Allochromatium vinosum DSM 180: one gene and its partner. The protein of the gene in region 1 binds, or shares a complex with, the protein of each later gene. Links are inferred from orthologs where the notes say so. Each region holds a gene or a part of one and is shown on either strand. Other genes may lie near its edges. The genes, in order: eno and rne.

Region 1 (15,443 bases):
TCATCTACAAATCCTCGTTCGACAAGGCCAACCGTTCCTCGGGCGCGAGCTTTCGCGGGCCGGGCCTGGAGGAGGGTTTGCGGATTCTGGAGTCGGTGCGCGCGACCATCGGTGTGCCAGTGCTGACCGATGTGCACGAGGACACGCCGCTCGCTGAGGTCGCCGCCGTGGTCGACGTGCTCCAGACCCCGGCCTTTCTCTGTCGCCAGACCAACTTCATCCAGGCCGTCGCCCAGCAGGGGCGGCCGGTCAATATCAAGAAGGGTCAGTTCCTCGCGCCCTGGGACATGAAGCATGTGGTCGAGAAGGCGCGCGCGACCGGCAACGATCGGGTCATGGTCTGCGAGCGCGGCGTCTCCTTTGGCTACAACAATCTGGTCTCGGACATGCGCTCGCTGGCCGTCATGCGTGAGACCGGCTGTCCGGTGGTGTTCGATGCCACGCATTCGGTGCAGTTGCCGGGCGGGCAGGGGACCAGTTCGGGCGGGCAGCGCGAATTCGTTCCGGTGCTGGCGCGGGCGGCGGTTGCGGCGGGTGTCGCCGGACTCTTCATGGAGACCCATCCCGATCCCGATCGCGCGCTGAGTGATGGCCCGAATGCCTGGCCGCTCCGTCGGATGCGTGACTTGCTGTCGACCCTCGTCGAGATCGATCGCTTGGTCAAAACGGCTGGATTCGTCGAGCAGGGTTAGGCGTTTGCTGTCCATAGGGTGGTGTGCTGACCGAATTCACCAGACCATCCTCTGCACAAACCGCATCAACATATCGAATAATACCGAGCTATCCGTAGCTCTTGAATCCTCAAGGAGTCATCCACCATGTCCGAAATCGTCGACGTCCGCGCCCGTGAGGTGCTGGATTCCCGTGGCAATCCGACTGTCGAGGCCGACGTCATCACCGCCGACGGCGCCATCGGCCGCGCCATCGTGCCCTCCGGCGCCTCCACCGGCTCGCGCGAAGCGCTGGAACTGCGCGACGGCGACAAGTCGCGCTACAACGGCAAGGGCGTGCTGACCGCCGTGGCCAACATCCGCAGCGAGCTGCGCGAGGCCATCGTCGGTATGGACGTCGCCGATCAGACCGCGATCGACCGCTGCATGATCGAACTCGACGGCACCGACAACAAGGCCCGTCTCGGCGCCAACGCCCTGCTCGGCGTCTCGCTCGCCGTCGCCCATGCCGCCGCACAGGAAAAGGCCCTGCCGCTCTATCAGTCGCTCGCCAGCGGCCCCTACCGCCTGCCGGTGCCGATGATGAACATCATCAACGGCGGCGAACATGCCGACAACAGCGTCGACTTCCAGGAGTTCATGATCCTGCCGGTCGGCGCCGGCAGTATCCGCGAAGCCGTGCGCTACGGCGCCGAGGTCTTCCACGCGCTCAAGTCCGTCCTGCACGCTCGCGGTCTGGCCACGGCGGTCGGTGACGAGGGCGGCTTCGCGCCCGATCTGGCCTCCAACGAGGCGGCGATCGAGGCCATCCTCGAAGCCATCCACAAGACCGGCTTCAAGCTCGGCTCCGACATCTATCTCGGGCTGGACGTGGCCGCCTCCGAGTTCTATCAGGACGGTCAGTACGTCCTCAAGGGCGAGGGCCGTACCCTCAGCTCGGACGGCATGATCGACCTGCTGGAGCAGTGGGTGTCGAAGTATCCGATCCTCTCGATCGAGGACGGTCTGGCCGAGGGCGACTGGGACGGCTGGAAGCGCCTGACCGAGCGTCTGGGCGACAAGGTGCAGATCGTCGGCGACGACCTCTTCGTCACCAACACCCGCATCCTCCAAGAAGGCATCGACAAGGGCATCGCCAACTCGATCCTGATCAAGGTCAACCAGATCGGCACCCTGACCGAGACCCTGGAAGCCATCGCCATGGCGCACAAGGCCGGTTACACGGCAGTCGTCTCGCACCGCTCGGGCGAGACCGAGGACTCGACCATCGCCGATCTGGCGGTCGCCACGGGCGCGGGTCAGATCAAGACCGGCTCGCTGTCGCGTTCCGACCGCGTGGCCAAGTACAATCAGCTGATGCGCATCGAGGACCAGCTGGCCGACGAGGCTGTCTATGCCGGTCGCGATGCGTTCAAGTGGCTCTAAGGCCATCCGTCGGGGTCTCGGAGCCTGGCGTTCCCTGACCCTGAGTCGCATGGTTTTGCGTATGCACTGGCTGATCCTGGTGTTGATCCTGCTCCTGGGCGCGCTCCAGTACCGCCTCTGGGTTGGTGAGGGGAGTATCGCCGAGCTGCACAGTCTCAAGCGTGAGATCGCCTTCGAGGAGTCGGAGCTGGAGCGTCTGCGCACGCGAAATCGTGAACTCCAGGCCGAGGTCGACGATCTGCGCGAGGGTTCCGAAGCGATCGAGGAGCGCGCGCGCAGCGAACTGGGCATGATCAAACCCGGTGAGATCTTCATCCAGGTCATCGAGCGGCCTGCGCCAGTCAACCCTGAGGGCAAACCATGACGACACGACTCTGGGCCATTCTGCCGGCGGCCGGTGTCGGGCGGCGCATGGGCAGCGCCGTGCCCAAGCAATATCTGGAACTGGCCAGCCGCACCGTGATCGAGCACACGCTCGAACTCTTCGTCGACCACGCGCGCATCGCGGGCGTGGTGGTGGCGCTGGGCGTCGAGGACGGCTACTGGGAGGCGACCGCCTACGCCACTCATCCCAAGGTGCGGCGTGCGCCGGGCGGTGCCGAGCGCTGTCATTCGGTGCTCAATGCGCTCGCGGCTCTGGATGGGCAGGCCGACGCCGACGACTGGGTGCTGGTGCACGATGCCGCGCGTCCCTGTCTGCGTCTGGACGATCTCGAACGGCTGATCGACGGTCTGCTCGACGACGACGTCGGCGGTCTGCTCGGTATCCCGGTGCGCGACACCATGAAGCGCGCCGGGTCCGGTGAGCGCATCGACACCACGGTGGACCGTTCCAGTCTGTGGCATGCTTACACGCCGCAGATGTTCCGGCTCGGTCTGCTGCGGCGCGCACTGCACGAGGCGCTGGAGGCCGGCGATCTGGTCACGGACGACGCCTCGGCCATCGAACGTCTGGGACTGGCCCCGCGTCTGATCGAGGGCCATGCCGACAACATCAAGATCACGCGGGCCGAGGATCTGCCGCTCGCGCACTTCCATCTACAACGCCAGGGACGGATCTGACGAGGCTCCAGAATGTTGATTGGTCAGGGTTTCGATGCCCATCGTTTCGCGCCGGATCGCCGGTTGGTGCTCGGCGGGGTCGAGATCCCGCACGATCGGGGGATGCTCGCCCATTCCGATGGCGACGTGCTCATCCACGCCTTGTGCGACGCCCTGCTGGGCGCGGCCGGGCTGGGCGACATCGGACGCCACTTCCCGGACACGGACGCCGCCTATGCCGACATCGACAGCCGCATCCTGCTGCGGCGCGTGATCAACAGCCTGCGTGAGCGCGGTCTGCGCGTCCACAATGCCGACATGACGCTCATCGCGCAACAGCCCAAGCTGGCCCCTTACATCCCGGCCATGCGTGAGACCCTGGCCGCCGATCTGGAGTGCGATCCGTTGCGCGTCAATGTCAAGGCGACGACCATGGAGCACATGGGCTTCACCGGGCGCGGCGAAGGCATCGCAGCCTCGGCGGTGGTGCTGCTGGTCGAGGCGGACGGCTGAAGCACGCGATGTCCGATTCGACGCTTCCCCGCTGGACGACCTTCAACGATCTGCCGCGCGCCCATGGCGAGCCGCTCGGCTCGGGTCAGCTGCGTGTCGAACCCGAAGACTTCCAGGTCACGGAGGTGCTGGGCTTCGAGCCGGACGGGGAGGGCGATCACTGCCTGCTCTGGGTGCGCAAGACCGGCGCCAACACCGAATGGGTGGCGCGGCGGCTGGCGGCCACGGCGGGCGTGCCGCTCTCCACAGTCGGCTACGCCGGACTCAAGGACCGCTGGGCCGTCACCGAGCAGTGGTTCTCACTGCCGCGTCCCCGTGCCGGTGAACCCGAACCGGACTGGGGACCGCTGGCCGAGCAAGGCATCGAGGTGCTCGAAGTCCATCCCCATCGACGCAAGCTGAAGCGCGGTTCCCTGTCCGGCAACCGCTTTCGGATTCGGCTCCGTGACTGCCGGCTCGACCCGGCGGCACTCGACGCGCGTCTGGAATCCATCCGTGCGCGCGGCGTACCCAATTATTTCGGCGAGCAGCGCTTCGGCCATGACGATGGCAACCTCCATCGCGCTCATGCGTTGCTGACGGGCGCGGCCCGACGGGTGCCGCGTCATCAGCGCGGTCTCTGGCTCTCGGCGGCGCGCTCTCAGATCTTCAACGAACTGCTGGCCGAGCGCGTGCGCCGTGGCGACTGGGATCGGCTCCAGCCCGGCGACTGTCCGCAACTGGCCGGCCGTCATTCGTTCTTCCTCGCCGAGACCCTCGACGAGACTCTGCACGAACGCGTGGCGCGCTTCGATCTGCATCCAACGGGTCCGCTCTGGGGCCGGGGTGAGCTGCCGAGTCGTCTGGACGTGCAGGGATTGGAACACACCGTCGCCGCTGGGCTCGACCCCTGGCCTGAACGACTGGCCGGGCAGGGTCTGGAACAGGAGCGCCGTTCACTGCGTCTGATGGTGGCGGATCTGACGGCGGATCTGGCCGATGGCTGCCTGAGACTCGAGTTCGGTCTATCATCAGGCGCCTATGCAACCAGTGTGTTGCGCGAGATCGTCGACACTTTCGAGCAGCTTCAACGACGGGACGGTTCTGATGGCTAAATTACTGGTAGTGGACGATGAACCGATCAACCTCGAGATCATCGGTCATTGCCTGGAAGACGAGCATCAATTGGCCTTCGCCGAAGATGGTCTGGAGGCCTGGGCCATGCTGGAGGCCTCGCCACAGGCTTACGATGGCGTGATCCTCGATCGCATGATGCCGCGCATGGATGGCATGGAGGTGCTCAGGCGACTCAAGGCCGACAAGCGCTTTCGGGACGTGCCGGTCATCATGCAGAGCGCGGCCGACAGCTCCGAACAGGTCGCCGAGGGGCTGGCCGCCGGTGCTTGGTACTATCTGGCCAAGCCCTATGCACCCAAGGCGCTGCGCAGCATCGTCAGCGCCGCCCTGGACGATCGGCGCAATCGCAAGGATCTGGCCCAGATCGGCGGCCGGCTCCAGACGATCCTCGATCTGGCTGATCGGGCCAGTTTCCGCTTCCGCACGCTCGAAGAGGTCTCGGTCCTCTCCTCGACCCTGGCGCAGATGTGTCCCAATCCGGAGACAGTCGCCATGGGGCTGTCCGAACTCATGCTCAATGCCGTGGAGCATGGCAATCTGGGGATCGACTACGCCCAGAAGGGCCGCCTGATCGAGGATGGGCTCTGGCAGGATGAGGTCGAGCGTCGACTGGCCGAACCGGCTCAGAGCACGCGCCATGCCAGTGTCGAGCTGGAACGCGATCCCGAATGCCTGATTTTTACTATCCGTGATCAGGGGCTGGGTTTCGACTGGCAGCGCTATCTCGATCTGGACCCGGCGCGCGCCTTCGACAGCCATGGACGCGGCATCGCCATGGCGCGTCATCTGGCCTTCGCGCACATGGAGTATCGCGGCGCGGGCAACGAAGTCCGGGTCAGTGTGGCGCTGACCGATCCCACTGATAGCACGGCATGTGACGATGACTCGATCTGACGCGCGTCGTGCGCCCTGGATCGCCACACGCGATGACCATGGTGCTCCGAATCTGGCGCGGCTCGCCGACATCGCCCAGACGTTCGTCGCGCACGCGCCAGTCTGTGACGCCTGGACCCTGCGCCTGGTCGCCGAGACCACGGATCATCTGGAAGTCCGTCAGGGCGTGGTCGAGCCGAGCCTGATCGGCTGCTCGCTCGGCGCCATGGTCACGGTCGTCGAGGGCGCGGGCAGCGGCTATGCGGCCACTAGCGACCTGAGTCGGGCCGGACTCTGCGCCGCCGCCGAGCGTGCACGCGACTGGGCGCGCGTCCAGGCCCGGCTCGGACTCTTCGACGCCCGGCTCCAGCCGCCCGGCGCCACGGTCGCCGACTATCGCACCCCGGTCGAGGAATCCTGGGAGTCGCGTCCGCTGGCCGACAAGCTGGCGCTGCTCCAGGCGGCCAATCAGGCGCTGGACATCGACGAGCGCATCCAGGACTGGTCAGCCTGGCTGACCCACCGGCGCGTCGAGCAACTCTTGATCGGCAGTGCCGGCGCCCGCGTGACCCAGGTGCTCGACTATGTCCATCCGGGCGTTCAGGTGGTGGCCAATGCCGGCAGCCAGACCCAGCGTCGCCATGGCGGCGGGGCCGATGGCGGGCTTCAGGGCGGACTGGAGAATCTGGTCCGGCTCGGTTTCCTGGAAGACGCCACACGTCTGGCCGAGGAAGCCATCGCCCTGCTCGATGCGCCCGAGTGCCCGAGCGACGTGCGCGATCTCATCCTCATGCCCAATCAGATGGCGCTCCAGATCCACGAGAGCATCGGCCATCCGCTCGAACTCGACCGCATCCTCGGCGATGAGCGCAACTATGCCGGTACCAGCTTCGTCACGCCTGAGATGTTCGGTCACTATCGCTATGGCTCCGAGCTGTTGAACGTCACCCATGATCCGACCCTGCCGGGCGAGCTGATCTCGGTCGCGGCGGATGACGAGGGCACGCCCGCCGCCCGTGAGGTGCTGATCCGTGCCGGAATCCTGGAGCGTCCGCTCGGCGGTGCGCTGTCGCAGGCACGCTCGGGGCTGCCGGGGACGGCGACCAGTCGCGCCAGCGGCTGGGATCGTCCGCCGATCGACCGCATGGGCAATCTCAATCTGGAGCCGGGGCAGGGGAGTCTGGCCGATCTGGTCGGGCAGGTGGAGCGCGGCATCCTGATGGACACCAACCGCTCCTGGTCGATCGACGACAGTCGCAACAAGTTCCAGTTCGGCTGTGAGCTCGGACGCCTGATCGAGGATGGTCAGCTCAAGGGGCTGGTGCGCAATCCCGGTTATCGCGGGCTTTCGGCCGAGTTCTGGCGCAGTCTCGCCGGTGTCGGTGGACCCGAGACGCTGGGTGTCGGTGGTGTGCTCAACTGCGGTAAGGGTGAGCCGAATCAGGCCGTCTATGTCGGCCATGCCGCGCCGCCCTGTCTGTTCCGGCGGGTCGCGGTGTTCGGGGGTGGCGAATGACGCCGGAGGCCTTCTTCACGCTGGCCGAGCGGCTGTCGGCGGGGCTGACCGGCGACGAGGTGCTGTTCTGCAACCTGGGCGGTGAGGTCTCGGATTTCGTGCGGCTCAATCACAACCGGATGCGTCAGGCCGGTAATGTCCGTGCCGCCGGGTTGACGCTGACCCTGATCGACGGCGCGCGTCAGGCCGAGGCGGCGTTCGATCTGAGCGGCGATCCCGAGACGGATCTGGCGCTTGGCCGCACGCTGATCGGACGGCTGCGCGAACGGCTCGCCGTGCTGCCCGATGATCCTTATCTCCAGTATGCGACCGAGCCGAGTACCGGGATGGCGCACCAGGAGCCTCGGGCGCTGCCGCCGGCTGAGGAGGCCGTCGCGACCCTGATCGAGGCGGCCGAGGGGCTGGATCTGGTCGGGATCTGGGCCAGCGGACTCATCCGGACGGGGCTGGCCAGCTCGCTCGGTCATCGTCACTGGCATGAGCGTGCGAGCTTCAATCTCGACTGGAGCCTCTATCTCAGCGGCGACAAGGCGCTCAAGTCGAGCTACAGCGGTTTCGACTGGAACCCGGATGTCGTGCATGAGCGTCTGCGCACGATGCGCGCCGGTCTGGAGATTCTGCGCCGTCCGGCGCGCCGTCTCGATCCGGGGCGCTATCGGGCCTATCTCGCGCCCCCGGCGGTCGAGGAACTCATGGGGATGCTGGCCTGGGGCGGCTTCGATCTGCGTGACCACCGCACCCAGCAGACCCCGTTGCTCAAACTGGTCCGGGGCGAGTGCGCTTTCGACCCGCGCATCACGCTGCGCGAGGACCATGCACGGGGTCTGATGCCGGGATTCACGCCCGAGGGCTTCATCCTGCCGCCGTCCGTGACCCTGATCGACGCTGGGGCTTTCGGTGACTGTCTGGTGGATGCACGCAGTGGGCGGGAGTACGGCGAGCCGGTCAATGCCGCGTCCGGTTCGCCCGAGTCGCTGAGCCTGGAGCCGGGCGACCTGCCCGAATCCGAGGTGCTCGCCCGGCTCGACACCGGACTCTGGATCGGTCATCTCTGGTATTGCAACTGGTCGGACCCGAACGAGGCGCGCGTCACCGGCATGACGCGCTTCGGCACCTTCTGGGTCGAGGACGGCGAGATCCAGTGCCCGATCGATGTGATGCGCTTCGACGACAGTCTCTATGCACTGCTCGGCACGCGACTGGAAGCGCTCACGCGCGAGCGCGAGCTGCGGCTCTCGCCCGAGACCTACGAGGGGCGTTCGAGCGCCAGCGTTCTGCTGCCGGGCGTCCTCGTCTCCGGGATCGCGTTGACGCTCTGAGCGGATGCCATCCCGATTCCCCTCAACCAGCCGTATCCCCACAACGCCTTGAACCCACTCAAACGTCTCGCCTCGCAGACCGCCGTGTATGGTGTCAGCAGCGTCCTCGGGCGCTTTCTGAACTATCTGCTGGTTCCCTTCCTGACCTATACCTTCGCCCCGGCCGAGTATGGCGTGGTGGCCGAGTTCTATGCCTACATGGGCTTTCTGGCCGTGCTCCTGGCCTTCGGGCTGGAGACGGGCTATTTCCGCTTCCGTGCCGGCGGCGAGTGGCGGCCCGAGACGGTCTATGGAACGGTGTTCTCGTTCCTGGTACTGGTCAACGCGCTCTGCTTTCTGGCCTTCCTGCTCTGGAGCCAGCCGCTCGCCGCACTGCTGCGCCATGCCGAGCATCCCGAATACATCGGCTGGTGCGCGGCCATCCTGGCGCTCGACTCGATCGGAGCACTGGCCTTCGCCCGGCTGCGCGCCGAGGAGCGCGCCGGTTATTTCGCGACCATCAAGCTGATCGAGATCGGCGCCAATGTCGGTCTGACGATCTTTTTCATCTATGTCGCCCGTCAGGCGCATGAGGCCGATCCCGGGTCGCTGCTTGGCCGGCTCTGGGATCCGGACATCGGCATCGGCTATGTCTTCATCGCCAATCTGGCGGCGAGTGCGCTCAAGCTGCTGCTGCTCACGCCTCAGTTCGTCAGCGGACTCGGCGCCTTCGACACTGGACTCTTCAAGCGGCTCATCCGCTATTCGCTGCCGATGGTGGTCATCGGCATGGCCGGCATCGTCAACGAGATGCTCGACCGGGCGGCGCTCAAGTATCTGCTGCCCCACGACGACGCGACCAACATGGCGCAGCTCGGCATCTACAGCGCCTGTTACAAGCTCTCGATCCTGATGTCGCTGTTCATCCAGGCGTTCCGCTATGCCGGCGAGCCCTTCTTCTTCAGCTATGCCAAGCGGCACGACGCCGGGCGGACCTATGCCGTCGTGCTCAACTGGTTCGTGCTCTGCTGCGTCTTCCTGTTCCTGCTGGTGACGCTCTACATCGACGTCTTCCAGTACTTTGTCGGCGCTGATTATCGCTCCGGGCTGGACGTGGTGCCGGTGCTGCTGCTGGCTAATCTGCTGCTCGGCGTCTATGTCAATCTCTCGATCTGGTACAAGCTCACCGACCGCACCCTCATGGGGGCGGGCGTCTCACTGATCGGCTCGGCGATCACCATCGGACTGCTGTTCTGGTGGGTGCCGGTCCACGGTTACATGGGCGCGGCCTGGGCGCATCTGGTCTGCTATGGGACGATGGTGGTCCTGTCCTACGCACTCGGGCGACGCTACTACCCGGTGCCCTACGATGTCTGGCGCGTGCTGGGTCATATCGCCTTTGGCATCGGACTCTATCTGGCCAGCCGCTGGCTGGTGACGGAACAGGGCTGGCACTGGCTCGTGGCGGGTACGGTCTGTATGGCGGCCTTCTTGGTCGTGGTCGGCTGGGAGGCGTGGCGGTTGCGGCGAGGGGCGTCGGCCATCCCTGGCGTCTGACGCCGGTGCTCAGATCTTGTATTGATGCACCAGTCCCATCAGTCTTCCGGCGAGATCCTCCAGATGACTGGTGGCGCCCACCACGTCGTCGGTGCTCTGGAGCGTCTGGACCGAGAGATGACGGATGCTCTCGACGTTGCGGTTCATCTCCTCGACCACGGCGCTCTGTTCCTCGGCGGCGGTGGCGATCTGGTCGCTCATGTCGTTGATGTGCTCGACCGACTGGGTGATGGCCTCCAGTGAGTGATCGGTTTCATTGGCCTCCAGCACGCTCTGCTCGGCCTGTTCCTGGCCGCGCTGCATCATGGACACCGCACTGCGCGCGCCCTGCTGCAAGCGCGCGATCATGTCCTGGATCTCCTGAGTCGATTCCTGGGTGCGTTGCGCCAGGGCGCGCACTTCGTCGGCGACCACGGCGAAACCGCGTCCCTGTTCACCGGCGCGCGCGGCCTCGATGGCCGCATTCAGAGCCAGCAGGTTGGTCTGACCGGCGATGCCGCGAATGACATCGAGGATCTTGCCGATGTTCGCCGACTCGATCTCGAGCTGGTGAATGGTCTGGGCCGCCTCGCCCACGCCTTCGGCCAGTTCGCGGATACCGTCGACGCTGTGACGCACCACCATGCGGCCTTCCCGTGCCTTGTGACTGGCTTGGTGCGCGGCATCGGCGGCGGCCGTGGTGTTGTTGGCAACCTCGGCGACCGTGGCCGACATCTCGTTCATGGCCGTGGCGACCATGTCGGTCTCCTGGTGCTGCTGTTCCATCAGGTTGTGGGTCGAATTCGACGCCTGAGCCAGTTGCGCGGCCGCCGAGGCGACACCGGTCGCCGACTCCTGGATGTTGCCCATCACAGTAGCGAGGCGCGCCTGGAGCATCTTGATCGCCTGCAGGATCTCGGCGGTCTCATTGTTGTCCTGGACCAGGATCGGTGAGCTGAGATCGCCGGCGGCGATCTTTTTGGCCACGTGCACCGCCTCGTGGATATGCTTGAGGATGGCGTGGGCGCTGATCCGGGCCAGGATCAACGCCAGAATCAGCGTACCGATGCCGACCCAGAGATTGCCCAGCCAGGCGGCCAGGATCGCCCCCAGTCCAACCACGCCAAAGGCGGCGCTCAACCAGGCTGTATGACTGAACTCCGGGATGAGCCGGTTTGGCAGATCCTCCAGATTGCGCGCACGCACGCGGGCATAGAGCCGTTCGGCGGTCTCGATCTGGGCGCGCGTCGGCTTGGTGCGTACCGACTGATAACCGACCAGGGTCTCACCCTCGTAGACCGGGGTGACATAGGCGTCCACCCAGTAGTGATCGCCGTTCTTGCAGCGATTCTTGACGATGCCGCGCCAGGGTTTGCCCTTCTTGACCGTATCCCAGAGATTCTTGAAGGCCGCCGGCGGCATGTCGGGATGCCGGATGACGTTGTGATTGACGCCGATCAACTCATGCTCGCTGAAGCCGCTGATCTCGATGAAGGGTTTGTTGCAATAGGTGATGACACCCTTGATATCGGTTGTGGAGACGATGATCCAAGACGCTGGGTAGTCGTATTCTTTTTGCGTGACCGGCAGATTGATCTTCATGTGGGGTGCAGGCGCGGCTGAGCGTTGGTTGATGGATGTTGAGCGCCATCCCTGAGTGAGCGTTGTCCGTCGCGACCAAATCACGCATCCCGTTCCCCGAACAATGGGGGGCGGGATGGGGCGGACCGTGAGTTTGGCGTGGGCCGAATGGAACGCATGTTAGCGCAACCAGGCTTAGGCCGTTAGTCGGACGTAGGACTTTGGATCTCTGGCGTGGCGCTCGCGTCGCCGACGGGTTTTCCGGATGCGTTCATCCCGGAGCGGTTTACAATGGAGGGGCCATCAAATACCGGAACCCTCGCTTCATGAACCCAGAAAAGGTCGTCTTCGGCTTCTTCATCGTACTCGCCCTGACGCTCAACTTCGGCTTCTTCGTCGGCGAGATCGACAACCCCGATCACCATCACGCCTGGGAGCTGTTCTTCGTGGTGGTCGTCAACATGATCGCCACCGTGCTCAAGTTCGGCGACCGCACCCAGATGGGGGCCGTGCTGCTGGCGACCAGTCTGGTGGCCATGCTGCAACTGCTGGCCGCGTCGCTGATCTGGACCATCGCGGCCCATGCCACCGAGACCGGCCTGACGCCTTCGATCATGGCCAGCATCGTCTCGCTCTCGGGCGGCGCCATGATCGCCAACGTAGTCTCGGTGGTGCTGCTGGTCATCGAGACCGTGCTGCTGCGGCGCTGAGCGATCGAATGTCGAGCGGCTGAACCTTGGACACCATCTTCTTTCTCGTGCTGCGGCGTATGCGTACGCCGCTGCTGACGCTGATCGTGGTCTATGCGATCGCCATGGCCGGGCTGGCGCTCATCCCGGCCCAGGATGCCGATGGGCAGCCGACGGCGATGAGTCTCTTCCATGCCTTCTATTTCGTCAGCTACATGTCGACGACCATCGGGTTCGGTGAGCTGCCCAACGCGTTCACCGATGCCCAGCGGATCTGGGTCTCGCTGTCGGTGTTCTTCACCGTGGCGGTGTGGATCTATGCCATCGGCAACCTGATCACGCTTCTGCAGGACAGCACGCTCCAGCGCGCCATCGCCGAGCGGCGCTTTCGCACCCTGGTGCGACGGCTCGGTGTGCCCTTCTATCTGGTCTGCGGCTATGGCCAGACCGGCAGTGCCCTGGTGCGCGGTCTCATGGAGCGCCACATCCAGTCGGTCGTGATCGATGTCGATCCGGAGCGCATCAGCCTGCTGCAACTCGACAACCAGCGCGAATACGTACCCGCGCTCTGTGCCGATGCCCGCAGTCCGCAGGCGCTGGAGGCGGCCGGACTCAAGCATCCGCTGTGCCGGGGCGTGGTGGCGCTCACCAACGTCAACGAGGCCAATCTCAAGATCGCCATCGCTGCCAAGCTGCTGCATCCTGAAGTCAAGGTCATCTGTCGCGCCGACTCCCACGAGGTCGAGGCCAACATGGCCTCTTTTGGCACCGATCACATCTATGATCCCTTCGATGCCTTCGCGTCCTATATCGCGTTTTCGATCCAGTCGCCGTGTCAGACTCTGTTGATCGACTGGCTCTCGGGGCGTGGCGGTGAGGAACTCGATGAACCCAGGTATCCGCCGCGCCAGGGGCGCTGGGTCATCTGCGGCTACGGGCGCTTCGGCAAGGCCATGTACAAGCACCTCAAGGCTCGGGGATTCGAGCTGTCGGTCATCGAGGCCGAGCCGCACAAGACCGGCATCCCCACCGAGGGCGTGGTGCACGGACGTGGCACCGAGGCCGTCACCCTCGAACAGGCCCGGATCCGTCAGGCCGTCGGGCTGGTGGCGGGAACCGATCAGGACGCCGACAATCTATCCATCATCATGACCGCGCTGGCACTCAATCCCGATCTGTTCGTGATCGCGCGCGAGAACCACATCCAGAATCAGGAGCTCTTCGATCGGGTCGGCGCCCAGGCGATCATGAATCCGAGCACCATCATCGCGCACCGCATCCGCATGCGTCTGATCACGCCGCTGCTGTCGGATCTGTCCCGGCTGGCGCGTCTCCAGCGCGACGAAGCCTGGGCCAGTCAGCTCATCAGCCGCATCATCGCCCTGGTCGATGGGCGCAAACCCTATGTCTGGGAGGTGAGCCTCGACACGATGCAGGCTCCGGCGATCCAGGACGCCACGCGCCGGGGACAGACCATCACGCTCGGAACCCTCCTGCGCGACCCGCTCGAACGTGAACGAACCCTGCCGGCGATTCCGCTGCTGTTGATCCAGGGCGAAGAACGCCGACCGCTGCCCGCGCTCAAGGCGCCGATCGGTCCGGGCGACCGCCTGCTCTTCTGCGGGCGTGAAGAAGCACGCTGGCGCATGGATTGGGTGCTGTGCAACATCCATGCACTGCGTTATGTCATCGACGGCGAGAGCCGGCGCGAAGGACCGGCCTGGCGCTGGCTCGCCGCCTGGCAGTCGCGGTTGAGGGGCGTATAGACCACTAAAACGAAGAGGATGGAGTAATGCACGCAATCATGACACGACTCGGCCAGGACCATGCGCGACTGAGCCGGGTACTCGACCTGCTCGAAGAATTGCTCGACCGTTTTCACGACGGTCAGGAACCCGATTACGAGCTCATGGACGAACTGCTCGAATACATGGACAGCTATGCCGACATCGTCCATCACCCGATCGAGGATCTGATCTTCCAGCGTCTGCTCGACAAGGGCGTCGAGCCGTCTGAGGTCTTCAGCATCCCCATGCGCCAGCATGCGGGACTGAGCCAGTTGGCCAAGGATTTCCGCCAGTCGCTGCTGGGAATCCTGAGTGAGGAGGTGTTGCTGCGCGAAGATGTCGAGGCCGCCGGTCGCGCGCTGGTCGGCAACCAGCGCGGCCATCTGATCCAGGAGGAGCGCGAAGCCTTTCCGCTGGCGATCGAACACCTGACCGAAGCCGACTGGGCCGAGATCGAGGCTGCGGCGCCGGCGGTCGAGGACCCGTTGTTCGGGGCGCCCGATCCGCAGCGTTTCAAGGCGCTCTATCGTCAACTCGTCGAGCAGGTTCAACCCTGATCGCCTCGGCGGCGATCGCCGACGGCGACAGGAGCACGACATGCACGCGACCACGACCGCACTGAAGTCACCGCCCTGGCTGGAGAACGCCGAAGGCCGGCCGAGGCGCATCGGCGTCGAGATCGAGATGAGTGGTCTCAAGCTCGATGCGCTGGCCGCCGAGGTGGCCGATTTCTTCGGACTCGACATCCGCGAGCGCGGCCGCTACGAGCGCGTGCTGCACGGCGACCCGGCGGGCGACTGGGTGGTCGAACTCGACTACGACCTGCTCAAGCGGCTCGGCCGTCAGGAGCGCACCGACGCGACCCTGGCCGACGAAATCGGTCGCTCGGCCGAGGAGATGCTGGCCTGGGCCGCCGAGGCCATGGTTCCGGTCGAGCTGGTCGGCCCGCCGCTGCCGCTCCAGCGGCTGGGTGAGGTCGAGGCGCTGATCGCGCGGTTGCGCGCGGCCGGGGCCAAGGGCACCTCCGACGCCCTGGTCAACGCCTTCGGACTCCAGTTCAACCCCGAGGTGCCGGACACCGGGGCGCCCGTTATCACAGCCTGTCTGAAGGCGTTCCTGTGTCTGTCCGACTGGCTGGTCGCACGGGCCGACATCGATCTCACGCGCCGCGTCACCAGCTATGTCGATCCCTTTCCGCTCGATTATGTGCGTCGCGTGATCGCGCCCGACTACTGGCCCGATCTGGCCACGCTGATCGACGACTATCTGGCCGACAACCCAACCCGCAACCGGATGCTCGATCTGCTGCCGCTGTTCCTGTTCCTCGATGAAGAACGGGTGCGGCGGGTCACGCAGGATAGTCTGATCAAGGCGCGTCCGACCTTCCACTATCGCTT
Region 2 (16,025 bases), 390 kb from region 1 along the record:
TCTCGATCGTCGGGCGCTTCCTGGAGCACGCCCGCATCCTCTATTTCCGCAACGGCGGCGAGGAGGAGTACTACATCGGCTCGGCCGACATGATGCGGCGCAATCTCGAAAGCCGGGTCGAGGTCCATGCCCCGGTCGAGAATCCCGAGCTGCGTCAGGAGCTGCGTCTGATCCTGGACGTGCAGTTCGCCGACAGCCGCTCGGCCTGGGACATGGACGCCGGCGGCCGTTACACCCAGCGCACGCCCGAGGACGACACCAAGAAGGGCGCCCAGGAGACCCTGATCGGCGTGGCCGAGAAGCGTCTGGCCGCCGCCGCCAAGCACAAGGAGAAAAAGGTGCGTTCCAGGCTGCTGAGTCATTTCCAGTGGCGGCTGCGCGAGAAGGGACAGGCTTGAGACCGGATTCGACATGCGGCCACAAACCTTTCTGAAACAGTATCTGCGCGCGAAGCTCCGGGGCCATGGCCGAAGTCCGCTCACGCCGCGCTCGGCGCTCGCCATCGCCGTGATCGCAGCGGCGCTCTGGGCCGTCGACCACTGGAGCGGCGATCTGATCCCGAACGCCTGGAAGCTGCCTTTCAGCGGGAAGGACTGCCGCGTCGAAAAGATCAGCGACGGCGATACCATGAACCTGCGCTGCGGCACCCAGCTGGTGAAGGTGCGCCTCTACTGCATCGACGCGCCCGAGATGGCCCAGAAACCCTGGGGCACGCGCTCGCGCGAGCATCTCCAGTCGATCACGCCGCCGACGGTCAGACTGCTCAAGATCGATCAGGATCAGTACGGCCGCACGGTCGGCGAGATCTACACCACGGACGCCGAGCCGCGCCTGCTCAACCTGGAGCAGGTCGAAGCCGGTCAGGCCGCCGTCTACGAGCAGTTCTGCGACAGTCCGCGCTATTTCAGTGCCGAGCGCGAAGCACGCGCCGCCAGACGCGGCATCTGGAACCGTCGCGGCGAGCATCAGAAACCCTGGGACTACAGACGTCGCACCCGAGGATAGCCGGTTCACCTTGAACTCACCGGTGAAAGGCTCGACACTCCAGGATGACGACTGGATGACGTCATGGACGAGATCCAGCGTCCATTCCCGGCCTCCGGGCCGGCCCGACAAGTACGAGAACCACATCCACGGGAGGACGAACATGGCGACCAAGACCCAGACAATGGGCGAGATTCTGAATCCGGGCGCGATCAGCGCCATCGACCCGGATTTTCCACAGGCTCCGGTCGACTGGAATCGATCGATCGCCGAGGAGATAGCCAGGCACGACGGACTCGAACTGACGGCGGATCACTGGCGCACACTCCAGGCGCTGCAAGCCTATTTCGCGCGCCACGAACGGCCCAATGTGCGCGAACTCCATGACGCGCTCGACGAAGCCTTCCACATCCAGGGTGGCCTCAAATATCTCTATGGTCTCTTTCCGGGTGGTCCGGTCGCCCAGGGCTGTCGTTTCGCTGGCCTGACAGCTCCCTCGGGCGCCGCCGACAAATCATTCGGCAGTGTCCAATAAGCGCTGAAACCAGCGCCGGCCCGCCCCTGAAGTCCACGTCACTCGCGACGGTGAGGCGGGGGCGGGGCCGGTCGCTGTCCGCGACCAACGGCCGGATCTGGTGGTGCTGGATGTGATGATGCTCAAGATCGACGGCTTCTCTGTGCTGGCGTCGATCCGCTCGGACCCCGCTCTCGCCCAGACCCGGGTGCGTCAGCCGCTCGACGGCCGAACCACCGCCCCGGCGTCTGGTTTGTTTTTCTTTTCAATTCTTTGGAGCACAATTGCATGAGGATTCGACGCACTCAGATCCTATCGCTCGCCGCCGGTCTCTGTCTGGCCGGCTCGATCCAGGCCGACGAAGTGATCGACCAGATGGAGAGCGCCCGTAAAGCGTATGCGTCCGGTGAGCTGAGAACCGCCATCGAGACACTCAACTTCGCCGTCGCCAAGATCCAGGAACAGATGACGGCCAATCTGGTGAAGCTCCTGCCCGAGCCGCTCCCCGGCTGGACGGCCGATGCCGCCGAATCGCAGTCCGGCGGCATGGCCGCCATGATCACGGGTACCACACTGAGCCGGCGCTATCAGCGCGAGGATGGCGCCGAGATCACCCTCAACCTGATGGCCGACTCACCGCTGATGCCCATGCTGACGATGGCCATGTCCATGCCTCTCGTGATGCAGAACAACCAGGACATGAAGACCTATTCGTTCAAGGGCTATCGCGGGACGCTGGAACATGCCGCCGACAGCAAGAACTATGAGATCACGTTCATGGTCGGCAGCCGGCTGATCGTCCAGGGTCAGGGCAGTCAACTGGCCGACAGCCAACCGATCGAAGCGTATTTCGAGAAGCTGGACCTGGAAGCCATCCAGAACGCCCTGACACATTGATCCCGACGACTCGACCGGCTGCTCAATGCGGCAGGCTCAAACCGGTCGAGACACCCAGCCCTTCCAGCATCCCGGCCCCGACCAGTGCGCCGAAGCGTTTGGCGATGGATTCGAGCAGATCGCGCTTCTCGGTGTATTCGACGATCTTCTCGGCCTTGATCAGCTCACGTGCCACCTGACTCGAACTGCCGAGGCCATCGGCCAATCCCAGTTCGACGGCTTCCTGACCGCTCCAGAACAGCCCGCTGAAGAGTTCGTCACCGCCCTTGAGCTTGTCCCCACGCCCCTGCTTCACTGCATCGATGAACTGGCCATGCAGCCGGTCGAGCACGCTCTGGATGAAGGCGCGCTGCGAATCGCCGAGCGGTGAGAAGGGATCGAGGATGCCTTTGTTCGCACCGGCTGTCAGCAGACGGCGCTCGATGCCCAGCTCCTGCATCGCTTCCTGGAAGCCGAAACTGTCGATACGCACCCCGATGGAGCCCACCAGACTGGCCTTGTCGACATAGATGGCGTCGGCACCGACGGCGACGTAATAGCCGCCCGAGGCACAGAGATCGACGGCTACGGCATAGACCGGCATGTCCTTGCCATCATGGTCCTTCTTGTACTTCGCCTTGAGACGCTTGATCTCGTCGTTGATATAGCCGGCCTGGACCGGACTGCCGCCGGGGCTGTTGATGCGCAGGACGATGCCCTTGACGTGCTTGGCCTCGAAGGCGGCGCGTAGCGCGGTGATGACGCGATCGGCGCTGGCATCGGAATCCGAAGCGATGACCCCCTTGATCTCGATGAGCGCGGTGTGGTCCTCGCCGACCTTGACGGCATCGGACAGCCCGGTGCTGTTGGCCGCGATCAGCACGCCGATCAGATAGACCAGGATCAGCAGCTTGAAGGCTGTCGCCCAACGCCGGCGCTTGCGCTGGTCGTCCAGATACTCGGCGGCGAGCCGGTTGATCAGGGCACGCTCCCAGTCCGGCTGACCGGGCGCGGGCATCGGCTCACGGCGTTTCTTCCAAAATTTCCAGTTCATGACGGTCCTCGGACACAGTGGATACGGCTGAAATTCAGTTGGCCTGTCTGGCGCTCAACCAGTCGCGGATCGCCCACAGCGAATCGAGACAGGCCAGCGGCTCGCAGGCCAGCAGCCGACCCGGCTCATGGACGCCGTAACAGACCGCCAGCGAACGCACCCCGGCATTGTTGGCCATCTGTAAGTCGTATTCCGTGTCGCCGATCATGAGTGTCTCCCCGGCGCGTGCGCCCAGCTCGTCCATGAGTTCCAGCAGCATCTGCGGATGCGGCTTGGAGAAGGTCTCGTCGGCCGTGCGCGTGGCATGGAAAACGCCGTGCAATCCAGTCTCGTCGAGCGCCTTGTTCAGACCCGCTCGACTCTTGCCGGTGGCCACCGCCAGCCGATAGCCCTGCTCCGTCATCCAGTCGAGCGTCTCACGTGCACCTGGAAAGAGCTCCGAGGGACTCTGGTCGCCGCCCAGAAAATGACGGCGATATTGCACAACCACCTTGGCGCGCAGTTCCTCCTCCCCGGTCGGCAACAGACGCTCCATCGCCTCGTCCAGACCGAGTCCGATGACGTCGCGCGCGACTTCAGGCACCGGCTCGGGCAGTCCCAGGTCGCGGAAGGCCGCCTGGATGCAGGTGACGATCCGCGCCTCGGAATCCATCAGGGTTCCATCCCAGTCGAAAACGATCAGTTCGAAATTCACGCTATCAGTTCTCCAGGGCATCGAGCACCTGTTGCAGTTCGTCCGGCAGGGGGCACTCCAGACGCAGAGGACGGGCCATGCACTCGAGTTTGAAACTCAGCGCCGAGGCATGCAGAAACAGTCGTTTCAGGCCATAGCCCTTGAGCCGCTGGTTGGCCGCTTCGTCGCCGTATTTGTCGTCGCCGGCCAGCGGCGTTCCGAGATGGGCGGCATGGACGCGGATTTGATGGGTGCGGCCGGTGATGAGTTCCGCCTCGACCAGAGTCAGCGCCTGACCGTCGATGGCAAAGCGCTTCAGACGCCGAAAGCGGGTGCGCGCCTCCTTGCCCCCCTGCGCATCGACCCGCACCAGACGCTCGCCGCTACTCAGGACGTTCTTCTTGAGCGGCGCGTCGACCAGTAGCTCGGCGCGCGGCAGCTCGCCCAGGATCAGGGCCAGATAGCGCTTGTCCAGGCCGCCTTCGCGGATCAGGGCATGCAGCTCACGCAGCGCGCTACGCCGCTTGCAGACGACCAGACAGCCAGAGGTGTCGCGGTCGAGCCGATGCACCAGCTCCAGCTCGCGCCCGGGACGCAATTGGCGCAGCGACTCGATCAGGCCATAGCTCAGACCACTGCCGCCATGCACCGCCAGCCCCGAGGGCTTGTCGATCACCAGCAGTCGCTCGTCCTCATGGATGATCGCGCCCTCCAGCCGCGCCAACTGCGCCTCGGGCGCACGCGCGGGCGGCGCCGATTCGCCGAGGCGGATCGGCGGAATACGCACCACATCCCCGGCGCACAGCCGATACTCGGCCTTCACGCGCCCCTTGTTGACCCGGACCTCACCACGCCGCAGCAGCCGGTAGAGATGACTGCGCGGCACACCCTTGAGGATGCGCAACAGAAAATTGTCGATACGCTGACCATCGGCCTGGGTATCGACCTGGACATATTGTGGTGCTTTCGCGGCATCCCCACCTTGAGGGGACGCGAGTGGTCGATTGGCATCGCGCGCTGGACGATCGACGGTCTTGGATTTCGTGACGGAGGCTGAAGATTTCAATTTGAGTCTGAACCTGAGCGTTTGGCTCAATTGCTGCTAAGTGGGGTTCGCTGATACCATTGACGCCTTGCGCTGGCCAAGTGAAATGCGGAATTTTTCCGGAGCGGCAAGTGCATCCAGGGGTTCGCACCCAACGCCCATCCAAGAGGCGCCAGTCCGACCCACGGACCCAAGACCGGCATCCGACACCTGACCAGGCCACTTCGAGGGGCCGCGCCGTGCGTCCAGCCCGCTCGCGACGTCGAGCGAGGCCGAATTCTACACCCAGCGCCGTCCCCGAGTAGCCTGTCGAGGCCGCCAGCGCCGCCGGTGTCACATCCGCCGCTCCGAAGCGGGCCGTCTATCGACCTAGACCGCCCAAACAAACGCGGGAGCCTCAAGCGGCCCCGTATAACGATGGTTCATACGCGCGTGCCCGTTCCAGCCCGACCCGAGGTGGTCGACGGAACGGACTGTGCCGACGCCGTGCTCGCACCACTCGAGCGTCGAACGGCGACGCGCCGATCCGCCCGCTCGGGTCTCCGATCGAGACCCCTGGGGCGCGGCGCCCAACCACGGGACACGCGCCGTGGTGCGCAGGACAGGAACAACATGAAACGAATGCTCATCAACGCGACTCAGCCGGAAGAGTTGCGCGTAGCGACTGTCGACGGGCAGTTGCTCTATAACCTCGATATCGAATCACCGGGACGCGAACAGAAGAAAGCCAATATCTACAAGGGTGTCATCACCCGCGTCGAGCCGAGTCTGGAAGCCGCCTTCGTCGACTATGGCGCCGAGCGCCACGGCTTCCTGCCGCTGAAAGAGATCGCACGGTCCTATTTCGAGCCGGACAGCGTCAAACCCGGCTCGCGCGTCAGCATCAAGGAGTCGGTCCGGGAAGGCCGCGAGGTCGTGGTCCAGATCGACAAGGAGGAGCGCGGCAACAAGGGCGCGGCGCTGACCACCTTCATCTCGCTGGCCGGACGCTATCTGGTCCTGATGCCCAACAACCCGCGCGCCGGCGGCGTGTCGCGACGCATCGAGGGTCAGGACCGCACCGAACTGCGCGACGCCATGAGCCAGCTCCAGCTCCCCGAGGACATGGGGATGATCGTGCGCACCGCCGGCGTCGGCAAGAACGTCGAGGAACTGCAATGGGATCTGGACTATCTGCTCCAGCTCTGGCAGGCGATCGTCAGCTCGGGTGAGAGCCGCAAGGCGCCGTTCCTGATCTATCAGGAGAGCGACGTCATCATCCGCTCGATCCGTGACTATCTGCGCGTCGACATCGGCGAGATCGTGATCGACGACCGCACCGTCTATGAGCGCGCCGAGAACTTCATCCGCCAGGTGATGCCGCAGAATCTCAAGAAGCTACGGCTCTACCAGGACGAGGTGCCGCTGTTCACGCGCTACCAGATCGAGACCCAGATCGAGTCGGCCTTCCAGCGCGAGGTGCGCCTGCCCTCGGGCGGCTCGATCGTCATCGACCACACTGAGGCCCTGACCTCGATCGACATCAACTCGGCGCGCGCCACCAAGGGCGCCGACATCGAGGAGACCGCGCTCAACACCAACCTGGAGGCCGCCGACGAGATCGCGCGCCAGTTGCGTCTGCGCGACCTCGGCGGACTGTTCGTCATCGACTTCATCGACATGGGGCCGCCGAAGAATCAGCGCGCGGTCGAGGACCGGCTGCGCGAGGCGCTCAAGCAGGATCGCGCGCGGGTGCAGGTGGCGCGCATCTCGCGCTTCGGATTGCTGGAGATGTCGCGCCAGCGTCTGCGTCCCTCGCTCGGCGAGTCGAGCCAGCAGATCTGTCCGCGCTGCAAGGGCCAGGGCACCATTCGCGGTGTCGAATCGCTCGCGCTCTCGATCCTGCGCATCCTGGAAGAGGAGGCGATGAAGGAGAGCACTCAGCGTCTCCAGGCTCAGCTGCCGGTGAGTGTGGCGACCTTCCTGCTCAACGAGAAGCGCCGCGCCATTCTCGACATCGAGCAGCGTCAGGAAGTCGAGATCCTGCTCATCCCCAATGAGCACATCCAGACGCCCGAGTACAGGATCGAACGCATCCGCGCTCAGGACATCGCCGGCAAGGCGCCGGAGGAAACGCCGAGCTACACCATCAAGGCCGTTCCCGAGCCGAGCGCCGCCGCGCCGCATTACGCCAAGCTCGGTCAGCCGGCCCGGATCGAGGAACCCGCCGTCAAGCTCATCGCCCCGAGTGTGCCCGCGCCGCGTCAGACCGAACGCCCGCGCCCGACTCCGCCGACCACGGTCAGCCGCAAGGAGACCGAGCGCGCCGAGTCCGAGAGTCTGCTCAAGCGCATCTGGACCGGACTCTTCCTCTCGCGCTCGAACGAGGCAGGCAGCGCCCAGCCACAGGCCGCCGACAAGCGCGCCGTGGCCGGCGGGCGCTCCGGTTCCAAGGCCGGTTCCGAGCCGTCGGCGGCATCCAGGCCGCAGGAACGCGCGACGAACGCTACCGGCACGGCCAGTTCCGGCGATGAGTCGGGGCGTTCACGTCAGGCGCGCGACGAGCGTCGGCGTGGTCAGTCGCAGCCGACGAGTGACCGGCGCCAGCCGCGCGACGACGCGGGCGCGGGCGACGAGACCAGTGGCGACGAGAACGGGCGCGAGGATCGACGCCGCAACAACAGTGCGCGCGGACGCGGTCGGCGCGGCTCGAATCCGAACGGCGCTGCAACGCGCCCCGATGAGTCGCGCGGTTCCAATGCCAATGCTCAGGCGCGTCAGGAGCGGACCGCCGAAACGAACGCGGCGGCGCGCGAGTCGGCCGACGCGGCCGGCGACCCGACCGCGATGCCCAAGCGGCGCGACGCCCGGAACGACGAGCGTCCGGCACGGCCCGCACCCGAGTCGAACGGTACGCGCGAGCGCCGTCCCATCGACACGACCGAGATCGATGCCGAGAACGTCCAACTCGACGAAGAGACCGATAGCGAGACGACCGTCTCCGGTACCGAGCGTCCACGTTCATCGCGTCGACGTCGCGGCGGGCGCAACCGACGCCGCCCCGCGACGCCGCGCACGGACGAGAACTGGCAGGAGAGCGACAGCCGCACGGACTCGGCGGCCGAACGCTCGATCAAACCTGAAGTGACGGAACCGCGTGTCGAGCGTCAGGACAGCCCACACGAGACCTCCAGCCGTCGCCCCGGCTCCGAGCGGTCGAACACTCCGGAGTCAGTCGCTGCGGCTCCAGTGTCGACGACGACCGCGACGACTGACGCTGCACCGACGCCGTCGCCCAGCGTCACGCCTGGAACGGCGCCCGCTCCAGCGTCTTCGGCACCGGCATCGGCCGAGTCAGCCCCGGCCACGCCAGCGCCGGTCCAGGCTCTGGCTGAGCGTCCGCCGCTTTCGCCGCCGGCGCCCATGACCGCGATTGCTCCCGTGACACCGCCCGAACCCAAGCCCGCACCCGTGGCGGCATCGGCTCCAGCGACACCGGCCGAGCCCAGGCCCGCGCCCGTGGCCGAAGCGACTGCATCGACGGCTCCCAGCGAACCACGGCCGCGAACCACCGATACGGTCTCCGAGCCTGCATCGGAGCGCCGCACCGAATCGGACCGAACCGGCCAGGACGCCTGAAGCGACTCCGCACCGCGCCCAGCCGCGCGGCCATCCATCGGCGCATTCCCACGCGAAAGCGTGGGAATGCTGCTCGACCCTCGGGTGGATCAGGTGGGGCTGGAGCGCGGGAGCCGGAGACGACTTGACCTCTGCCTGCCCGTCGTTCAAGACCGCCGTAGTTCAGAGATAGCGGTTCCTGATGTCCAGCAGCAGACCGCGCGCAGCCGACTCAACCATGTCGAACACCTGCTCGAAACCGCGCTGACCGCCATAGTAGGGGTCAGGCACCTCGTGAAGCCCCAGCTCGGGCGCGAACTCCATGAACAGTCTGAGTCTGTCCTCCAGGCCGTTGGGACAGAGTCGCGTCAGATGCCCGTAGTTGTCGCGATCCATCGCCAGTACATAGTGAAAGCGGACGAAGTCGTCCGGCTTGGCCAGACGCGCGCGCAGATCGCCGATATCGATGCCGCGCATCCGTGCCGTGTCGCGCGCGCGTCGATCCGGCGGTTCGCCGATGTGATAGGCATGGGTGCCGGCCGAGTCGATCTCGATGCGGTGTGACAGGCCCTCGTCGATGACCAGCCGACGGAACACGCCGTGCGCCGTCGGTGATCGGCAGATATTCCCCATGCAAACGAACAGGATTCTGACCGGGTCTTCAGCATTCATGACAAGCTGTTCTCAACAATGGATGTAGCACTGGCGGTATTATCGGTATTGTCGCCTGAGCGGTCAGGCATCGCGAACGTCGTCGACAGGCAAAAAATGCGGCCCAAGCCGTCAGGACACGGCACACAATGCATCTCACAGCGTCACTGGCCAAACAACTGCGAATTCTAGCCGAGCGTTTGCTGGTCGATGGCTGGGATCGTCCAGCAGGAGCGCAGCTGCTCACACTCGTCAGGCAGATCCTGGAGAGCGAGGCGGCCTCCGTCCGGATCGACACCCTCGGACGCGCCGAGGCGCTGACGCAGGTATTGGGCGAGTTCATGCTCGAAACACCCGGAACCCAACGGTTGGCGCCTGTGCTGCGGGCGGCCGTGAGCCTGGCCCAACACCTGGAATCGGCTCCACTCCCCGACCCGGTGGACTGGGGCCGTGTCCCAACCCGCCTCCAGGACTGGACATGGCCGGTTCAGGCCAACGAGCACGCGCGGCACTGGCGAGCATGGCGCGAGCTGATCGACATCAAACAGGCGCTGGACCGACATGCCATCGTCTCCGTCACCGATGCCGATGGCGCCATTCTCGAAGCCAACGACAAATTCATCGAGATCAGCGGTTACAGCCGCGAGGAGCTGATCGGCCGCAATCACCGTCTCATCAAATCCGGCCACCATCCGCCGGCCCTGTTCGATGAGCTGTGGGCGACGATCAGCGGCGGTCGCATCTGGCAGGGCGAACTCCAGAACCGGCGCAAGAATGGACGCCCGTACTGGGTGCGGGCCACCATCGCCCCCATCCTGGACGAACAGGGCCGACCGGAGCGCTATGTCTCGATCCGCACCGACATCACCGAGCACAAGCAGCTTCTGGCGCAGCGTGAACATCAGCTGCGCCTGCTCGAATTGCAGCGTCAGGCACTCCAGCATTTCATCGCCACCCAGGATCTCGCGTCCACCTCGGCGCGGCTGCTCGACGGCATGCTGACCCTCACCAACAGCGCCGATGGCTTCATCGGCGAAGTGCTCTACGAAGCCGATGGCTCGCCCTATTTCAAGGCCCATGCCATGAGCAGTCCGGCGCTGGTCAGAACACAGGGGCCGCGCCGGCCGTCCGCCCAGGGACTGGCGTCTCAGGATCCACACAGCCTGATCGGTACTGTTCTGAACTCGGGCGAACCCCTGATCTGCAACGCCCTCGTCCTGGAACCGGGCGACGGGGAACCGCTTCCTGGACAGGCGCCCATTCAGACGTTTCTGGGTCTGCCGATCCGATTCGACCAAACGCTGTTCGGCCTGGTCGGGCTGATCAACCGCCCTGGCGGTTACGATGCCTCCACGATCGACTTCCTCCAGACCCTCACGACGACCTATGCCAGTCTGATCGAGGCCAAGCGCCTGCGCGGATTCCAGCAACTGGTCATCGAGGAGCTGCAACAGGCCCGCGACATGGCCGAACGTACCAACCAGGCCAAGGATGAATTCCTGCAAGTCTGGTCGGAGGATCTGAACGCCACGCTCGATCGCTTGCGTGCCCATATGCAGGCGCCGTCGCCGGGGATCGACTCCATCCGGCCGCTGGTCGACCGGATCGGCGAACAGATGACGACCCTGTCGAACCGGCTCGGCCTCGCTCCGATCACCACGCAACGCCCCCAGATCCAGACTCCGCCGCGAATCGCGGACGAACAGCCGGCCCGGCGCCTCCGCATCCTGGTGGCCGAGGACAACGAGGCCAATCAGGCGCTGTTGCGCATTCAGCTCGAAACCCTGGGTTTTGCGGTCGATGTCACCGCCGATGGGGCCGCCGCCCTGCTCAACTGGAAGCGTGGCGGATACGCGCTCATCCTGATCGATCGTCACATGCCCCAGATGGATGGGCTGGCACTCACCCGCTCCATCCGCGCCGCCGAGGCCGACAGCGGCGGTCATATCCCGATCATCGGCATCACCGCCTCGCATCAGCCCGAGGAACTCGACGCCTGTCGCGCCTGCGGCATGGACGAGATCCTGACCAAACCGATCGGACTCGACGATCTGCGCCTGAGGCTCGACCGCTGGCTGTCTCCAGCCGGCGTGGCGCCGCCGCTCGCTACCGCGCCGGAGCCGGAACCGGACAGCTCGATCCTGAATCTGGACTATATCACTCACCTGTTCGGTTACGACATCCAGCCACGGCAGATGCGCGATCTCGTCGATCTCTTCACCGCGACCGCGCGCGCCGAACTCATCGCCTGCCAGGGGCTGCACCGAGACGAGGAGGCCACGCGCCTGATGCAGGCGATGCACAAGCTCAAGTCTTCGGCACGCATGGTCGGTGCCCTGCGTTTCGCCGGTCTGGCCGAACGGCTGGAAGAGACTGCCCGAAGCCGCCGATTGGAGCCGGCGCCCGCTCTGCTCGCCGAACTCGAACAGGCTCTCGGCGACGTGGAGACAGCCACGCGGCATATCCGCCTGCCTCAGCCATCGCGTCAGCCGGAGTCTGAGCCGGAGACGCCGCCCGCTCCGCCTCCGCCTCGGCTGGCGCTGGTGGTCGACGACGATGCCATGGCCCGCCGTCAGATCGGTCTGCTGCTCACCGCCATGGGCGTGCCCGAGATCCTGACGGTCGACAACGGCGAGGACGCTCTGACGGAGATCGCCCGTTTGGGAAACCGCGCCATCGACCTGCTGATCACCGACCTCAAGATGCCCGGCATGGACGGGATCGCCTTTCTGCGCCGACTCGCCGCAGACGCGTATCCGGGTAGCCTGATCATTGTCAGCGGTGTCGATGAGCAGGTGCTCTACACGGCCGCCAACCTGGTGCGGGCCAAGGGACTGCATCTGCGCGGAGCGGTCAGGAAACCGCTGACGCGCGCCATCCTGACCAAGCTGCTGACGACGGCCAGTGAACGACCACGCCAGACGCCGGCCCAGACGACGGCACCTGAGATCTCGTCCGAAGACATCATCCAGGGTCTCCAGCACGACGAATTCAGCCTCCATTTCCAGCCCAAGGTGAGCGCCAACAGCCTGCGTGCGGTCGGCCTGGAGGCTCTGGCGCGCTGGCAGCGCCAGGGCCGGCCGGTTCGTCCCGATCGCTTCATCGACGCCGCCGAGCGGCATGGACTCATCGTCCCCCTGTCGCAGCGGCTCCTCGACAAGGCGCTCAGCGCCAGCGCGATGCTGATCGCGGCGGGTTTTCCGCTGCCCATCGCCTTCAACCTCTCGGCCGACTGGCTGACGGACATCGAACTGCCGGAAACCATCGAGCAGCGTCTCATGAGTGCCGGTCTGGCACCGGAACATCTGATCCTGGAGATCACCGAAAGCCGCCTCATGTCCGACCTGTCGGTCTCGCTGGACGTTCTGACCCGGCTGCGGCTCAAAGGCTTCAAGCTGTCCATCGACGATTTCGGCACCGGCTATTCGTCGATGGATCAGTTGCAGCGCATCCCCTTCAGTGAACTGAAGATCGATCGCAGTTTCGTGCAGGGCGCCGCCGAGCAGTCCAAGAGCCGCGCCATCCTGTCCTCCAGCCTCGACATGGCCCGCAAGCTCGGACTCACCAGCGTGGCCGAGGGCGTCGAAACCCAGACCGAGCTGGATCTGGTGCGCGGACTGGGCTGTGACCTGGTGCAGGGTTGGCTGATCGCCCGGGCGATGCCGATCGCGGACTTGATCGACTGGCTGCGCCTGCACGAGACGACACCGAGATGACCCCAGACTCCCAGTCCGGCCGGGTGCAACCCTCGGCCGTTCGCAGACTGGGCGGGATCCCGCTGGATCGATGGGGCCGATTCGCCGTCCTGCTGCTGGCCCTCGGTCTGTTTCTGGCGGCGCTCCTGGCCGAGCGGCTCAACGATCGGTATTCGGCGGAGTTGCAGCGTCAGACGGTCGCGGCTCAAGCCACTGTGCTGCGCGATCGTCTGGCCATCAACCTGGGAGGCGACATCCAGCTCGTGCAGGGGCTGGTGGCCCTGATCGCCGCCGAGCCGGAGCTGGATGCGGCGCGTTTTGCGCACGCTGCTCGGGCCATCCTCGCGGGCCGCACCCGTTTGCGCAACGTCGCCGCCGCGCCGGACATGGTCATTCGTCTGATCTATCCACTCGAAGGCAATACGGCCGCGCTCGGTCTCGACCTGCGTTCGCGCCCCGATCAAGCGTCGGCGGCCGATCAGGCACGCCGTGACCGCCGGGCGGTGCTGAACGGACCGATCCAGCTCGTCCAGGGCGGCTGCGGCTTTGCCGCCAGGTTTCCGGTCCATGTGGAACGGCCGGGTGCCGAGGAGCGGTTTTGGGGGCTGGTCTCGGCACTCATCGATTGCGAGCAGCTCTATCGCGACAGCGGATTGCTGGAGACCGGGACGACACTCGAAGTCGCCATGCGTGGCCGCGATGGCGATCCGGACAGCGATGTCTTTTTCGGGCGCGCCGGGATCTTCGACGAGGATCCGGTCCTGATCGAACTCCCGCTCCCCCACGGCTCCTGGCGCATCGCGGCCATACCGCATGGCGGCTGGCCGGCGCATGCCGCCAATGTCTGGACATTGCGTCTGGCGCTGCTGATCGTGCTGCTGCTGGTGCTGCTGCCCGCCATGGCACTGGCCCGCACCGCGAGCACGACACGCGCGCTCTCGCAACGCACCGCCGAAGCGCTCTCGCTGACCGAGGCCACACTGGAGGCCACCGACAACGGCATCCTGGTCATCGACCTCGCTGGACGGGTGGTCTCGTCCAATCAACGTGTCATCGACATGTGGCGCATCCCGCACGCGCTGCTCGAAACCGGCGATGACGCGCAGATCCTGACCCATGTCATCGATCAGCTCGCCGACCCCGAGCCGTTCGTGCGCAAGGTCCGCGAGCTCTACGAGCATCCCGACGCCAGTTCGCGCGACACCCTGCTGTTTCGCGATGGGCGCGTGTTCGCCCGCTTCTCTCATCCGCAACGGGTGGGTTCCGCCGTGGTCGGGCGTGTCTGGAGCTTTCTCGATGTCACCGACCAGACGCGCGCCGAACAGAACGTGCGCGAGCTGTCCAGGCAGCTCAGTGAAGAGCTGGAGCGCTCGGAACAGCAACGCTACCTGCTCCAGTGTCTGTTGAGCGCCATACCGGATGCCGTCTGGATGAAAGATCCGCAAGGCGTCTTTCTCTCCTGCAACCCCGAGTTCGCACAGATGCTCGGCCAGGATGTCGACAGGATCATCGGCACATCCGACGACGACTATTTTCCACCGGAGGTCGCCGAAGCCTTCCGCGCCGACGACCGGCGCGCCGCCGAGAGCACCACACCCATCCGGTGCGAGGAATGGATCGATTACGTCAGCGACGCACGCCGGGTGCTGTGGGCAACGGTGAAGTCCGCCGTGCGCGCCGAGGATGGACGGCTGCTGGGCGTCCTGGGGATCGCACGCGACATCACCAGCCAGCACACCGTGCTGACCGAGCTGGAGGAGGCGCGCAATGCCGCGTTGCAGGCGAGCGAGGCCAAGAGCCGCTTCCTGGCGCACATGAGCCATGAGCTACGCACTCCGCTCAACGCCATCATCGGTTTTTCGCAGATGCTCGACATGGGGGCGCTCGACCCGCTCACCGCCCAACAGCAGACCGCCGTCAGTCACATCCGGGACAGTGGCCGGCATCTGCTCGAGCTGATCAACGATATCCTGGATCTGGCACGCATCGAGTCGGGACAGAGCGAGTTGAACCTCGACGCCATACCACTCGACCCGCTGATCGACGAGGTCATGGCCCTGTCGCGTCCCGCCGCCGACGGTCGCCGGATCTGCATCGATCGCGGCGGGGAGGCCGGTTTGCATGTCTACGCCGACCGCACCCGTTTGCGTCAGGTGCTGCTCAATCTGACCTCCAACGCCATCAAATACAACCGCCTGGGCGGTCGGGTCACGATCGACGTCGAACCGGCAGGCGAATGGGTGCGGATTCGTGTCAGCGACACGGGCGCGGGCATCGATGAGTCGCTGCGCGAAGAGATCTTTCAACCGTTCCAGCGCCTGGGTGCCGAGAAGACCGCGATCGAGGGGACGGGGATCGGCCTGATCATCTGTAAACATCTGATCGAGGTCATGGGAGGGAGCATCGATTTCGACTCGGTCCCTGGCCAGGGGAGCCGTTTTTGGTTCGAGCTGAGGCCGGTACACCCCGAACCGACCGCACGCCGACCGACTGTCACAACGCTCCAGGATGGCCTGGATGGACAGCTCCACGGATGCGTGCTCTATGTCGAGGACAATCCGGTGAATCTGGCGGTCATGGAGCACCTGTTCGAACGGCTGCCCGGCGTCGAATTCCTGAGCGCCATCGACGGTGAAACGGCCATGGCTCTCCTGACCGAGAGGCGGCCCGATCTGGTGCTGATGGACATCAATCTGCCTGGGATGAGCGGCATCGAGATTCTGCGATGGATGCGCGATCACGCACATTTACGCGACATCCCGGTCATCGCCGTCAGTGCCAACGCGATACCCGAGACGATCCAGGCCAGTCTGGAGGCCGATTTCCAGGCTTACATCACCAAGCCGTTCGGAGTCGATCAGTTGCTGGCGCAGCTGAGAGCGTATCTCGGCGCGCCGCGTCCGGATTGAAGCCCGTACCGGATCGTCGCGCGGCAG

The links.
Region 2: the proteins of eno (region 1) and rne are in contact, whole or in part, in a solved structure (PDB 2FYM), measured with the Escherichia coli proteins. The link is inferred for Allochromatium vinosum DSM 180 from one-to-one orthologs.

Annotation. Positions count from the first base shown.
Region 1 is NC_013851.1:452,901-468,343, forward strand. What follows is about bases 1-2,957. They hold eno (phosphopyruvate hydratase), read left to right. Parts: upstream 1-818; coding sequence 819-2,096; downstream 2,097-2,957. Other genes in these bases: kdsA (3-deoxy-8-phosphooctulonate synthase), read left to right, coding at 1-692; ftsB (cell division protein FtsB), read left to right, coding at 2,158-2,460; ispD (2-C-methyl-D-erythritol 4-phosphate cytidylyltransferase), read left to right, coding at 2,457-2,957. Outside these bases: more of ispD, read left to right, coding at 2,958-3,158; ispF (2-C-methyl-D-erythritol 2,4-cyclodiphosphate synthase), read left to right, coding at 3,171-3,650; tRNA pseudouridine(13) synthase TruD, read left to right, coding at 3,659-4,744; ALVIN_RS01970 (ATP-binding response regulator), read left to right, coding at 4,737-5,660; ALVIN_RS01975 (TldD/PmbA family protein), read left to right, coding at 5,647-7,155; ALVIN_RS01980 (TldD/PmbA family protein), read left to right, coding at 7,152-8,474; ALVIN_RS01985 (lipopolysaccharide biosynthesis protein), read left to right, coding at 8,523-10,010; ALVIN_RS01990 (methyl-accepting chemotaxis protein), read right to left, coding at 10,020-11,591; ALVIN_RS01995 (DUF6394 family protein), read left to right, coding at 11,897-12,280; ALVIN_RS02000 (potassium channel family protein), read left to right, coding at 12,307-14,025; ALVIN_RS02005 (hemerythrin domain-containing protein), read left to right, coding at 14,064-14,603; ALVIN_RS02010 (amidoligase family protein), read left to right, coding at 14,644-15,443. UniProt on the Escherichia coli protein: Catalyzes the reversible conversion of 2-phosphoglycerate (2-PG) into phosphoenolpyruvate (PEP). It is essential for the degradation of carbohydrates via glycolysis.
Region 2 is NC_013851.1:840,654-856,678, reverse strand. What follows is about bases 5,426-8,964. They hold rne (ribonuclease E), read left to right. Parts: upstream 5,426-5,758; coding sequence 5,759-8,764; downstream 8,765-8,964. Other genes in these bases: ALVIN_RS03595 (low molecular weight protein-tyrosine-phosphatase), read right to left, coding at 8,927-8,964. In the rest of the region: ppk1 (polyphosphate kinase 1), read left to right, coding at 1-398; ALVIN_RS03635 (thermonuclease family protein), read left to right, coding at 412-1,005; ALVIN_RS03630 (TusE/DsrC/DsvC family sulfur relay protein), read left to right, coding at 1,148-1,519; ALVIN_RS17765 (hypothetical protein), read left to right, coding at 1,635-1,790; ALVIN_RS03620 (hypothetical protein), read left to right, coding at 1,787-2,395; ALVIN_RS03615 (S49 family peptidase), read right to left, coding at 2,418-3,428; ALVIN_RS03610 (HAD-IIIA family hydrolase), read right to left, coding at 3,463-4,122; ALVIN_RS03605 (RluA family pseudouridine synthase), read right to left, coding at 4,127-5,167; more of ALVIN_RS03595, read right to left, coding at 8,965-9,415; ALVIN_RS16510 (EAL domain-containing protein), read left to right, coding at 9,544-13,110; ALVIN_RS16505 (ATP-binding protein), read left to right, coding at 13,107-15,998. UniProt on the Escherichia coli protein: Endoribonuclease that plays a central role in RNA processing and decay. Required for the maturation of 5S and 16S rRNAs and the majority of tRNAs. Also involved in the degradation of most mRNAs.